3 regions of the Kocuria sp. PD6 genome follow, and region 1 is predicted to be linked to each of the others. Evidence: riboswitches for the same ligand, from Rfam matches in the RefSeq annotation. Region 1 holds a riboswitch; each other region holds the start of a gene.
The links. Region 1 has a riboswitch for thiamine pyrophosphate ahead of Q9R22_RS06515 (ECF transporter S component). Riboswitches for the same ligand answer to the same signal wherever they lie in the genome.

Region 1 (4,273 bases):
GTCGCGTTGCTGACCATGATCGTGGGCATCCTGGGCGCGCTCGCCCAGATCGACATCAAACGTATGCTCTCGTTCACGCTGATCAGTCACATCGGCTACATGATCTTCGGCATCGCACTGGGCACGCAGGCCGCCCTGGCCGCGGTGGTCTACTACATCGCGCATCACATCGTGATCCAGACCAGCCTGTTCCTGGTCGCCGGGCTGATCGAGCGCCGCGGTGGCTCCACCAACGTGGACCGCCTCGCCGGGATGCTCAAGATCTCTCCGCTGCTGGGGGTGCTGTACATGATCCCGGCCCTGAACCTGGGCGGCATCCCGCCGTTCTCGGGCTTCCTGGGCAAGGTGGCCCTCCTGGAGGCCGGTGTCGAGGCCGGGACGTGGCTGAGCTACCTACTCGTGGGCGTGTCCGTGTTCGTCTCGCTGCTCACGCTCATGGCCCTGATCCGCGTGTGGAACCGCGTGTTCCTGCGCAACGTGGACGACGCCGAGTACCCGGACCCCGTGCTGCGCGCCACCACCGCGGAGGGCCGCCGCCCCCGCACGTCCCGCGCGGTGGCGGGCAAGTCCGGCAGCCGCTTCTCCGGCCGGTCCCCCGTGGTGCTGCTGCCCGGGACCATGGTGGGCGCGACCACCGCGCTCGTGGCGGTGGGTGTGGCACTCACAGTCTTCGCCGGGCCGCTGTTCGATCTCGCGGACAACGCGTCCGAGAACCTGAGCAATCCGGATCGATACGTCAATGCCGTGCTGGCCCCCGTGGGTCCCGGTGGTGTGAGCGAGGAGGGCCGATGAGTACGTCCCCGATGCAGCGACGCTCCCGGAACTCCTTGCGGGCCGAGCTGCCCCTGATCCTGTGGCTCGTGGTCGTGTGGGGTGCCCTGTGGGGTGACTGGAGCGTGGGCAACCTGGTCTTCGGGTTGATCCTCGCGGTGCTCGTGACCCGCACGCTCACGCTGCCCCCGGTGCGGTTGTCCGGGCGGTTCAACGTCCTGCATTTCGCGCTGTTCGTGGTCACATTCATCTGGCAGGTGGCCCGGGCCAGCATCCACGTGTTCGGTGTCGCGCTCATGCAGGGCCCCAAGGTGCACAACGCAGTGCTGCGGGTGAAGCTGCGGCAGAACAATGACCTGCTCATGACGGCCGTGGGTCACACCATGGCGCTGATCCCGGGCTCGCTCGTGGTGGAGGTGGATCGCGGCAACGGGATCCTGTACTTCCACGTGCTGGACGTCTCCACGCCGGGGGAAGCGGAGTCGTTCCGGGAGTCCGCGCTTAATATCGAGGCGGCGTGGATCAAGATCATGGGTTCCAAGGAGGACCTCGCGAAACTGGAGGCCTCGGGTGACGCGGGCGGCGCGGACGCCTCCGGTGCCGTCGCGTCGCCGACCACCAAGATGAACAAGGCCCTGGACGGCCGTGGGGAGGAGCGGCCATGACCATGTTAGACGTCGCCGTGTGGGTGTGCGGTGCGATTCTCACCGTGGCGGCCGCGGGCACGATCTACCGGCTGGCCAAGGGCCCGTCCCTGTTGGACCGGGTGATCGCCACGGACGTGTTGCTCGCGATCGTGGGTGCGGGTCTCGCCATCGAGATGGTGTACAACCACCACTCCAGCAACATCATCCTGCTCGTGATCATCTCCCTGGTGGGCTTCCTGGGGTCTGTGACGGTCGCGCGCAATGTGGGGTTGGAGCGCTCATGAACTGGCACACCGTCCTGGACGTCATCGCGCTGCTGTGCCTCGTGGGGGGGTCCCTCATGTCCCTGGCCGCGGCGGTGGGTCTGGTGCGCTTCCCCGATCTGCTCTCGCGCATGCACGCCGGCACCAAACCCCAGGTCCTGGGGTTGCTCCTGCTGCTCACGGCCGTGGCGATCGAGAGCGGCAATCCCGGCATGATCCCGCTGATGATCCTCGCGTGGCTGTTCCAGCTGCTCACGGTGCCCGTGTCCGCGCACATGGTGGGCCGCGCCGCCTACCGCTCCAAGCACCTGAACCAGAAGAACCTCGTGGAGGACGAGCTGCGCGAGGTCGTCGCTCGCGTCGGCGAGGAAGAATCTCGCTGAGGACGTAATTCTCGGTGGGACCGGGTTCCTTCCGCCCCGTCGCGCCCGGCGCTTCGTATGCTGGGCAACGAGCACGACGTCGTCGGCCGCCCGGTGCCGCCGGCACCCACAAGACAAGGAGAACCTCATGAACAAGGTAATGGACATTTTCGGCACGGTGGCGTCCCTGGGTGGCGTGGCCCTGGCCAATAAGGGCCTGTCCGCGGTGTGGAAGCAGGTCACGGGCAACGAGCCCCCCGCCAAGAACCCGGACCCGGACGAGGCCTGGACCGACATCATCATCTGGGCCGTGATCACCGGTGTGGTGGGCACCGTCATCAAGGTGGGGATCTCCCGCCAGGTGGCCAAGTTCGAGTCCAAGGACTCCGATCCCTCCCGCAGCTCCCAGAGCGAGATCTGAGCCGGCGGGTCCCGCGCCCCCCCTGTACGGGTGGGCCGGGGCCGCGTAGGACGTACGCACGACGGCGGGTGGCCGGGCACGCGAGATGCCCGGCCACCCGCCGTCGTGGTCTAGACTGGCGTCTCAACGACAGGGGAGCGCCACCGCGGCGCTGAGAGTGCGCGTGAGCGCAGACCCTCGAACCTGATCCGGCTCGTACCGGCGCTAGGGAGTCGAGTATCTCAAGGACCCGCTCGCAACGGCGGGTGGTGTTCTTCCCCTCCTGGGATCTTCAGGAGGATTCAGCATGACGCAGGTCGGTAACACCCCCACCCGTACACCTCGCACAAGCGGCAACCGCAGCTCGTCGTGGCGGGTCGTGGACATCGTGGTCACCGCCGTATTGGCCGCGGTGTGCGCCGTGATCTTCTGGATGTGGTCCAACCTCCTGTACCCGGCGGTCTCGGCGGGCACGGTGGCCTACCCGCCGTCCGCGGGGCTCATCGCGGGGGGCTGGCTCGTGGCGGGTACCCTGGGCGCCCTGATCATCCGCAAACCGGGCGCGGCCCTGTTCTGCGAGTTGCTCGCGGCCGTGATCGAGGGCTTCCTGGGAACGCATTTCGGGTGGCTCGTGGTGCTCTCCGGTCTGGTGCAGGGCCTCGGTGTGGAGGTCGTGTTCCTCCTGACCCGTTACCGCCGGTTCGGTCCCGTGACCGCGGCGATCGGTGGGGCTGTATCCGGGCTGTTCCTGGGCGTGAGCGAGAACATCATGTACAACTTCGAGTGGGCCCTGGATCAGCAGGTCGTCTACGCGGCGCTGACCACGCTCTCCGGGGCCGTGATCGCAGGGTTGCTCATGTGGGCCGTGATGAAGGCCCTGCAGGCCACGGGTGTCCTCGGAGCACTGGCCTCCGGCGCCGTGCGCCGATGACCGCGGAACCGACCGTGCAGCTCACGGGCGCGCGGGTGGTCCTGGAGGGGTTCGGATGGCATCACCCCGGCCGCGAGACGCCCAGTCTGGTGGACCTGGACCTGATCATCGAGCCCGGCGAACGCGTCCTGCTCCTGGGCCCGTCCGGGGCGGGCAAGTCCACGCTCCTGCAGGCACTGGCCGGTGTGGATCAGGACCCTGACGGCCGTTCCGCATCGGGCGGGTTGAGCGTCGGGGGTGTCGACCCGCGCGACGCCCGCGGCACGGTGGGCTTCATGCACCAGGACCCCGAGACGCAGGTGGTCCTCTCGCGCGTGGGGGACGACGTCGCGTTCGGCCTCGAGAACCTCGCCGTCCCCCGCGAGCGGATCTGGCCGCGCGTGCGGGAAGCGCTCGCGCGCACGGGTCTGGAGCTCCCGCTCGACCACCCCACCACGGCACTGTCCGGGGGGCAGAAACAACGTCTCGCGCTCGCCGGGACCCTGGCCATGTGCCCGCGGCTGCTGTTGCTGGACGAACCCACGGCGAGCGTGGACCACGAGGGGGCGCAGCAGCTGTGCCGCGCCGTGGCCGATGCGGTGCGCGAGGACGGGACCACCCTTGTGGTCGTGGAGCACAGGGTGGCCCTGTGGGAACCGGTTGTGGACCGTGTGATCGTGCTGGGCGACGACGGTCGGGTGGCCTTCGACGGCCCCGCGCAGCAGACCCTGCAGGACGCCCGGGACCTGCTGCAGCACCAGGGTACGTGGGTCCCCGGCTGGGTGCCGCGCACTCGCACTCCCGTGCATGCCTCGAATGGTATGGATCCCGCGGTACGGCAGACGGCTGCCTCCGCGGCGCCACACGGCATCACGCCGCCCGCTGTGCCTACGGAGAATGCGCCGGCCGCGTCGCCCATG
Region 2 (4,273 bases), on a different contig from region 1:
GACCGGTTGCCGGAGGGTGCGGGCGTGATCGTGCGCACTGCGGCGGAGGGCGCCTCCGAGACCGAGCTGACCAACGACATCAACCGGCTGCGCTCGCAGTGGGAGCAGATCCAGGACAAGGCCAAGTCCACCAAGACGCTGGCCCCGGAGATGCTGTACGCGGAACCGGACCTGACCATCAAGACCGTGCGGGACGTCTTCAACGAGGATTTCTCCGCCATGGTGGTCCAGGGCGAGCAGGCGTGGGACAACATCGAGGCTTACGTGACCTACGTGGCGCCCGACCTGCTGGACCGCCTCGAGCGCTGGACCGGCGATGACGACCTCTTCGAGCACATGCGCGTGGAGGAGCAGATCCAGAAGGCCCTCGAGCGCAAGGTTTTCCTGCCCTCCGGCGGATCGCTCGTGATCGACCGCACCGAGGCCATGACCGTGGTGGACGTCAACACCGGCAAGTTCACGGGCTCCGGGGGCAACCTCGAGGAGACCGTGACCAAGAACAACCTCGAGGCCGCCGAGGAGATCGTGCGGCAACTGCGGTTGCGTGATATCGGCGGGATCATCGTGGTGGACTTCATCGACATGGTTCTGGAGTCCAACCGCGATCTCGTACTGCGCCGGCTCGTGGAGTGCCTGGGCCGGGACCGCACGAAGCACCAGGTGGCCGAGGTGACCTCCCTGGGTCTCGTGCAGATGACGCGCAAGCGCATGGGTACGGGGTTGCTCGAGGTCTTCTCCGAGCCGTGCGAGGAATGCGCGGGCCGCGGCGTCGTGGTCCACGACCACCCCTTGAAGGGCCGCTCCGGCGCGGCTCCCTCCGACCAGCGCGGCACTCGACACGAGCGTAAGCGTTCGCGCAACAAGCAGCACAACGGTGCGCAGGACAAGCCCAGGAACGGCAACCAGCACCACGGTTCGGACGAGCCGGACCAGGCGCGCGTGGAGGCCACCCGCACGGCGTTAGCGAACATCGCCGCGGCCTCCTCCCACGACGAGTCCGGCGACGCCGCACGGAATGCTTCCCAGGGCACCGCACCGCAGTCCGGGGGCGGGCAGGCCGAGGACACCGGTTCCCAGGAGCAGCAGACCTCCCGCGGTCAGCAGGGCGGGGAGCACGCGTCCGAGAACTCCCACGGGGAGTCCGAGGGCGGGCGCCGTCGCCGCAAGCGCCGCGGCAAGCGCAGCCGCGGTCGCGGTCAGCAGGGCGAGGACAACGCCGTGCAGAACGACGGTTCCGACCGGGACGGTTCCGGGAACGACTCGCGCGGGGATTCCCGGTCCGAGGACCGTTCCGGTGGGGACTCGTCCGCGAGCCTCACGATCCACGGCGAGGTCATCGAACTGCCCCACGGGCAGTCTGAGCAGCGGGGGAGCGAGGGCACCCAGGAGGCCCTGTCCCTGGATTCGCTGAGCGCCGCGTTCACGGATGCGGGCGAGGACGAAACCTCGACCGAGGGTGCCGTTCAGGATGCGGACGCCGCGCCCCAGCCGCGAGAGGCCGTGTCGAAGCGGTCGGCCGCCGGACACGCGCCGTCGAACTCCGGGACTGCGCAATCCAGTGCAGGGCAGACGAGTGCCGCGCAGCAGCAGAGTTCCGGGGCGGCGTCGTCCGCCGGCGGGAACCGGCCGGCGGAGGCGCCGGCGGCTCCGGCCCGACGGCGTCGTGGGTCGCGGCGTGCCGTGGCGCCGGCGGCCGCGCCCGGAACCGCGAGGGTGGAGACCCACGAGTACACGCAGGAACGGCAGGTCAGCCGTTTCACCGCGGAGGCCGGGGCCGCGACCCCCGCGGCGTCCGGTGACCAGCCCACCATCGTGGGTGTGGGCATCAAGGCTCAGGACATCACGATGACCGGCAAGCAGGACTGAGTGACCGGCGGCTGGATCCGTCGCCACGCGAGCACCGCAGGGGCACCCGGGATTCCGGGTGCCCCTGTGGCATGATCGGGGACACACACACGGGGTGCTGCGCACTGCGGCTGAGAACACACCCGTCGAACCTGATCTAGCTCGTACTAGCGAAGGGATTGTCGTGGACACCACGCCTTCTACCGCCATACCCCGCGTCCTCTCTATTGCCGGAACCGATCCCACGGGCGGGGCGGGTCACGCCGCGGACCTGAAATCCATCGCCGCACTGGGCGGGTACGGGCTGAGTGTGATCACCGCAGTGGTCGCCCAGAACACCCGGGGCGTCGTGAGCGTACACACCCCACCCGTCCAGGTCCTGCGGGACCAGCTGGACGCGGTCGCCGGGGACGTCACCCTGGACGCGATCAAGGTGGGGATGCTCGGCTCCGTGGAGGTCATCGACACGGTCCGGGACTGGCTCATGGTGGGGCGCGCACCCGTGGTCGTGATCGACCCCGTCATGGTCGCCACGGCCGGCGGGCGATTGCTGCGTCCGGACGCCGAACGGGCCCTGCGGGAGCTGCTGCCCCACGCGAATTTGATCACCCCCAACCTCCCGGAACTCGCGGTGCTGGCCGAGCGCCCCGTGGCCGCGACCTGGGACGAGGCGCTCGAGCAGGGACGCGCGGTCGCGGCGGCGTTCCATACCCGGGTCCTCGTGAAAGGTGGCCACTTGGCCGGGGACACGACCCCGGACGCCCTGTTGCTCCCCGGTCAGGACGAACCCGCCGCGTTGTTCGAGGGTCGCAGGGTGCACACGCGTAACACCCACGGCACCGGGTGCTCGCTGTCCTCCGCGGTGGCCACGGTCGTGGCGCGGACCGGGGACTGGCCCGAGGCGATCCGCACGGCCCGCACATGGTTGCGTGGTGCACTGCGCGGCGCGGACGAGTTGCACGTGGGTCACGGCAACGGTCCCGTGCACCACATGCACCACGTCCAGCACCTCGTCACGGATCCGGCGTTCGTGATGACGGCCGCCGCGGAATCCGAGGGCCCCCGGTTCACCGACGAACTGTGGGAGGAGAGCGCCCCGGTGCGTGAACGCATTGCCGCCCTGGCGTTCATCCGGGGCCTCGGGGACGGCACCCTGGACCCGGGCGAGTTCGAGCTGTACCTGGACCAGGACATGCAATATCTGCAGTACTACTCCCGGGCGCTGGCCCTGCTCGCGGCCTCCGCCCCGGACGAGCGTTCGCGCGAACACTTCGCCGCGGCGTCGGCCTCCGTGGTCTCGGTCGAGTCCGCGCTGCATCGCGCCCGGCTCGGGGACCGGGAGCCCATGCCGCCGAGTGACGTCACGAGCAGTTACGCGGACTTCCTGCTGGCGCGCACGGGTCAGGACGGCTTCGCGGTGGGCTCCGCCGCGATCCTGCCGTGCTACTGGCTCTACGCCCACGTGGGTGCGGAGCTCACCCGTCGTGCCCGCGTCGCGGGACCGCAGCACCCGTTCGCCGACTGGCTCAGCACATACGACGATCCGGACTTCCAGACCGCGACCGAGTCGGTGCGCGGGATCGTGGACCGGGAGGCCGCCCACGCGGACCCGGCCACCAGGGAGCACATGCGCCGCGCGTTCCACCGGGCGTGCGCGCTCGAGCTGGCTTTCTTCGCGCAGACGACCCCGGCGACGTCGCCAGAGGGCGAGCGGCGCGCCGCGGCGCAACTGGCATGACTTCGGGTGATCGGGTAGGCTGGGGTGTCGGTGCCGAGCGCCGGTGTGTGTCATATCCAGTTCACGCACCAGGTTGCGGCACACTCGGGCGGACATCCTGAATCGATGCGATAGCCACGCGGAGAATGCGGTCGGTCATGGATCACCGCGGCGTGATGTCTCGACATTCGCAGTCCTCCAGGAGTACGCCCGACCCACACACGTAGTCCATAGATGTCGAGAGAAGTGAGTTCCCAAGTGGTGTACGCGATTGTCCGCGCAGGCGGCCGCCAGGAGAAGGTTTCCATCGGAGACCTCGTGACCCTTGACCGCGTCGCCGGCGAGGCAGGCAGCACCGTAGAGCTTCCTGCGCTGCTGCTGGTCGATGGGGACAAGGTCACCTCCGACTCCAAGACCCTGGCGAACGTCAAGGTCACCGCCGAGATCGTCGAGGACCTGCGCGGTCCCAAGATCTCGATCATGAAGTACAAGAACAAGACCGGTTACAAGAAGCGTCAGGGCTTCCGCGCCGAACTGACCACCGTCAAGGTCACCGGCATCGACGCCTGAGTATCCGGCTCCCCACATACGTTTCCAACGAAGGTAGGCACACACCATGGCACACAAGAAGGGTGCGAGCTCCACTCGCAACGGCCGTGACTCCAACGCCCAGTACTTGGGTGTGAAGCGCTTCGGCGGCCAGTCCGTTAA
Region 3 (4,273 bases), on a different contig from region 1:
CCGGGAAGCGCCCGGCACATGCCCTCCGCAACGACCACCGCAGGGGACGGAAGCCCCCGGTCCCTACGCCTCTGCGGCGTCGTTCCCGAACACCCGGGGTGACGCGCTGCGGTAGCGGCGGTTGCGGACCGCCAGCACACCGCCGGCCAGCACGGCCGCCAGGACCGAGGCGGTCAGCACGGCCACTTTGGCCTGGTCCCCTGCGGCTGCGGACGGGTCGAAGCTGAGCTCCGAGATCAGCAGAGACACCGTGAACCCGATCCCGGCCAGCAGCGCGATCCCCACCAGGTCGATCCACCGGTAGGACGGGTCCAGCTTGCGTCCGGTGAGCACGGTGGTGAGCCACGTTGCCGAGATGATGCCCAGGGGCTTGCCCAGCACGAGTCCCGCGATGATGCCGAGCGTGACGGGGGCGGCGAGCGCCGTCGTCAATCCGTCCCAGCCGCCCACCGTGACGCCCGCGGAGAAGAACGCGAAGACCGGCACCGCGAACCCGGCGGACAGGGGCCGGACGCGGTGCTCCAGGTGCTCGGCGAGCTCCACGGGCTCCCCGGAGGCCTTCCCCGCGAGAACAGGGACGGCGAAACCGAGCAGCACGCCGGCAACCGTGGCGTGGATCCCGGCCTCGTGGACCAGGGCCCACGTGATCACGGCCAGCGGCACCAAGATCACCCACGCGGCCCACGTGCGGTGCGCGAAGAAGCGGGGGAAGCGGTGTGCGAGCAGCCCGAACACGGCCAGCGGGACGAGCGCGAGCAGCAGCGGGAGCACGTGCACCTCATCCGTATAGAAGATCGCGATGATGGTGATGGCCAGCAGGTCGTCCACCACCGCGAGCGTCAGCAGAAACAGGCGGAGCGCGCTGGGCAGGTGCGAGCCCACGATCGCGAGGACGGCCACCGCGAATGCGATGTCCGTGGCGGTGGGGATCGCCCAGCCGCCCAGGGTCTCGGGGCTGCCGAGGTTAACGCCCGCGTAGATCAGAGCCGGGAGGACGACGCCGCCCACCGCCGCCGCAATCGGCACCGCTGCCTTGCCGAGGTCCCGCAGATCACCCGCGACGAACTCGCGCTTGAGCTCCAGGCCCACGAGGAAGAAGAAGATCGCGAGCAGTCCGTCCGCGGCCCAGGCGCCGAGGCTGAGGTTCAAGTGCCACGGCTCGTAACCGACCTCGAGGTCCCGCAGCGCGAAGTAGCTCTCCGCGAAGGGCGAGTTTGCCCAGACGATGGCGATGACGGCGGCGACCACCAGGAGGATGCCGGCCACGGTCTCGCGGCGCAGGACGTCCTGGAGGCGGGAGAGGACACCGCCCGAGGGGTGGTCGGGCTCGCACGGGAGCTCAGGATGGTTGAAGAAACCGGGCTCCGAGACGAAGCCGGAGGACTCTTCCCGCTCCACGGGCTCCGGCGATCCGGGCTCACGGTGGGCAGGGGTGGTCGTGTGGTGCAGGGGCATGGACTTCTCCAATGTCGACGGGCATCACGCTCATTACCGCCGACCAGACTTCCCGGCACACCAGCCAGCAAGGGTAGCAGGGCGCTTTTGCGCGGCGCACGCGGGGCGGCTTTCAAGAAGGTGGTCCCGCAGCAACCCACTCGGCTTCTCTGTCGCTGCGACCCGGGACACGAGACGATCTGGCAGTGACCTGCCTACGGTGGGGGCATGCTGAAACGGAATTCGGTGGGCTTGCTGATCCTGGGGTCCGCGATGGTGGCCCTCTTCGTGATCACCTTCATTGGAGCGCGGGAATCATGGCTGCTCATGACCCTGGAACTGCTTTTCGCCGTCATCTTTCTCACCAAGGCGGTGCAAGAACGGCGTGCAGAAGTCGCGGCACAGCGCCGTCGAGCGGCGCGCCGCCCCGCGAGCAACGGCCTGTCTTGACCGAGCTGCCACCGGCGGGACCGGTTATCCCGGACTGCGGTGCGGCTGTGGCTTGGAAACACGAGTCAACATCAGGCTGATTCCCCACAGGAACAGGACCAGCAGCGGTACGAGAATCATCATGGACGGCTCGTCCACGACTGTCACGCCGCCCACGTTCTCCCAGGTGCATGTGTGGCCCAGTGGCACCCAGCTCCACCCCGGCTCACCGTAGATCGAGCTTCCGTCGCCCAGTTCGCAGGACAGGGATCCGGAGTACACGAGTCGCTCCGCCACAAGCCCTCCGATCCAGGCGAGTACCGCTGCGAGCCACAGCACCCATCCGACGTTCCTTGCCCGCGAAGCGGCTGTTGGGTGTGACATTCACCCGTCTCCGTTCTGGCTGCCGTGCCCCTCCGCCGAGCGCGCTGCCGGTTATTTGGTCTCGCCACTTTCCTATCAGGGTTCCCTGCGACCCCATCCTTCTCGGTCAATCCGCTCACTTGATCCTCGCCAAACCTCCTTGACTACACTGACCACCAGTGACACGGGGTGCCGCCACCCTCCCCCTTCTCGCCCACCTGGCACGGAGTGGGGGACCGCAGCGGCTGAGATGACACCCGTTGAACCTGTCCAGTTAGTACTGGCGAAGGGATGTCACGGTCGCACCGCGCAGGTGGCGCACCGCTTTCTTCGCCGTGAGCCACAGGAGTGAGCATGCGGATCGAGAACACCATCGTCCTGGTCACCGGCGGAGCCCGCGGGCTCGGGGAGCACCTCAGCCGGGCGTTCGCGCGGGAGGGCGCGCGCGTCGTCGTGAACTACCACTCCAGCGAGGAGCGGGCCCGCGCGCTGGTCAGCGAACTCGGGGAGGACAGGGCACTCGCGGTCCAGGCGGATGTGACCGACGCCCACCAGGTTCGGGACATGGTCGCCCGGGCCCGGGAGCACTTCGGCGCGCCCATCACCGTGGCCGTGAACAACGCCCTGGTGGACTTCAGCTTCAACGGGGACGCCCGACCCACCCTCGAGGACCTGACCGCCGAGAACCTTACGCAGCAGTTCCAGGGCGCCGTGGTGGGCGCTCTCAACGTGATGCAGGCGGTCACCCCGGGTATGATGGAGGCCGGTGAGGGGCGCATCATCAACATCGGCACCAACCTCTTCCAGAACCCCGTGGTCCCCTACCACGACTACACCGCCGCGAAGGCCGCCCTGCTCGCCCTCACCCGCACCGCCGCCAAAGATCTCGGCCCGCAGGGCATCACCGTCAACATGATCTCCGGCGGCCTGCTGCGAACCACGGACGCGAGCGCCGCCACCCCGGACGAGGTCTTCGACTTCATTGCCGCCGGCACTCCCCTGGGCCGCGTGACCACCCCCGAGGAGTTCGCGGACACCGCCCTGTTCTTCGCCTCGGACTGGTCCCGCGGGGTCACCGGCCAGAACCTCGTGGTCGACGGTGGACTGGTGATGGACTGACATGGCCGCCCCGCACGACACCGCGCGGACCCCGTCCGCCGCCCCTGCGGCGTCCACCCGTCCCACCCAGGTGAACCAGCCGCCCGGGACACCCGCCCGGACGCTGCACCTCAACGCCTTCCTCTACGGGGCCGGCCACCACCAGGCCGCGTGGCGCGCGCCGGGCTCCCCGGTGCACCGCCTCACGGACATCGCCTACTACGAGGAGCTCGCGCGGACTGCCGAACGCGGTCTGTTCGACGCGGTGTTCTTCGCGGACGGGCACAGCGTGGGTGACGTCTCCGGCGGGCCCCGCTGGAGCCTGGAACCCCTGACAGCGCTGTCCGCGATGGCGCGGGCCACCGAGCGCGTCGGCCTGGTGTGCACGGTGTCCACCACGTTCTTCACCCCGTTCCACGCGGCCAGGATGCTCGCGTCCTTGGATCACATCTCGGGCGGGCGAGCGGGGTGGAACGTGGTGACCTCCATGTGGGACTCCGAGGCCCGCAACCACGGCTACCGGGCCATGCCGACCAAGGATGAGCGCTACGAGCGCGCCCGCGAGTTCGTGGAGGTGGCCCGCGCCCTGTGGGCCAGCTGGGACGAGGACGCCGTCACCGCAGACCCGGAGGGCCGGTGGGCTGAGCCCTCCAAGCTGCACCGCCTGCACCACGAGAGCCGCCACTTCCTGGTGGATGGACCCCTCACGGTTCCGCCCTCCCCCCAGGGGGAACCGGTCCTCTTCCAAGCGGGTGCCTCCGGGCCCGGCAAGGCACTCGCGGCCGACTTTGCAGAGGGGATCTACGCCGTGGCCTACGACCTGCCCGCCGCGCAGGAGTACTACGCGGCGGTGAAGGCCGAAGTGGCCCGCGCCGGGCGTGATCCCGGTTCCGTGATCGTGATGCCCGGTCTGGTCACGTACGTGGGCCGCACGCACGAAGAGGCCCTC

Region 2: linked by a shared signal. The riboswitch ahead of Q9R22_RS07140 (bifunctional hydroxymethylpyrimidine kinase/phosphomethylpyrimidine kinase) and the one ahead of Q9R22_RS06515 (ECF transporter S component) in region 1 are both predicted to bind thiamine pyrophosphate.
Region 3: linked by a shared signal. The riboswitch ahead of Q9R22_RS01850 (3-oxoacyl-ACP reductase) and the one ahead of Q9R22_RS06515 (ECF transporter S component) in region 1 are both predicted to bind thiamine pyrophosphate.

Annotation. Positions count from the first base shown of each region.
Region 1 covers NZ_JAUZUS010000005.1:180,376-184,648, forward strand. The annotation lists gene Q9R22_RS06490 (Na+/H+ antiporter subunit D) at 1-792, shown strand, start outside; gene Q9R22_RS06495 (Na+/H+ antiporter subunit E) at 789-1,436, shown strand; gene Q9R22_RS06500 (monovalent cation/H+ antiporter complex subunit F) at 1,439-1,702, shown strand; gene mnhG (monovalent cation/H(+) antiporter subunit G) at 1,699-2,064, shown strand; gene Q9R22_RS06510 (DUF4235 domain-containing protein) at 2,192-2,464, shown strand; TPP riboswitch at 2,586-2,692, shown strand; gene Q9R22_RS06515 (ECF transporter S component) at 2,751-3,374, shown strand; gene Q9R22_RS06520 (ABC transporter ATP-binding protein) at 3,371-4,273, shown strand, end outside.
Region 2 covers NZ_JAUZUS010000006.1:63,978-68,250, forward strand. The annotation lists gene Q9R22_RS07135 (Rne/Rng family ribonuclease) at 1-1,866, shown strand, start outside; TPP riboswitch at 1,947-2,042, shown strand; gene Q9R22_RS07140 (bifunctional hydroxymethylpyrimidine kinase/phosphomethylpyrimidine kinase) at 2,030-3,583, shown strand; gene rplU (50S ribosomal protein L21) at 3,821-4,132, shown strand; gene rpmA (50S ribosomal protein L27) at 4,179-4,273, shown strand, end outside.
Region 3 covers NZ_JAUZUS010000002.1:54,898-59,170, forward strand. The annotation lists gene nhaA (Na+/H+ antiporter NhaA) at 64-1,455, opposite strand; gene Q9R22_RS01845 (hypothetical protein) at 1,663-1,884, shown strand; TPP riboswitch at 2,402-2,535, shown strand; gene Q9R22_RS01850 (3-oxoacyl-ACP reductase) at 2,581-3,345, shown strand; gene Q9R22_RS01855 (LLM class flavin-dependent oxidoreductase) at 3,347-4,273, shown strand, end outside.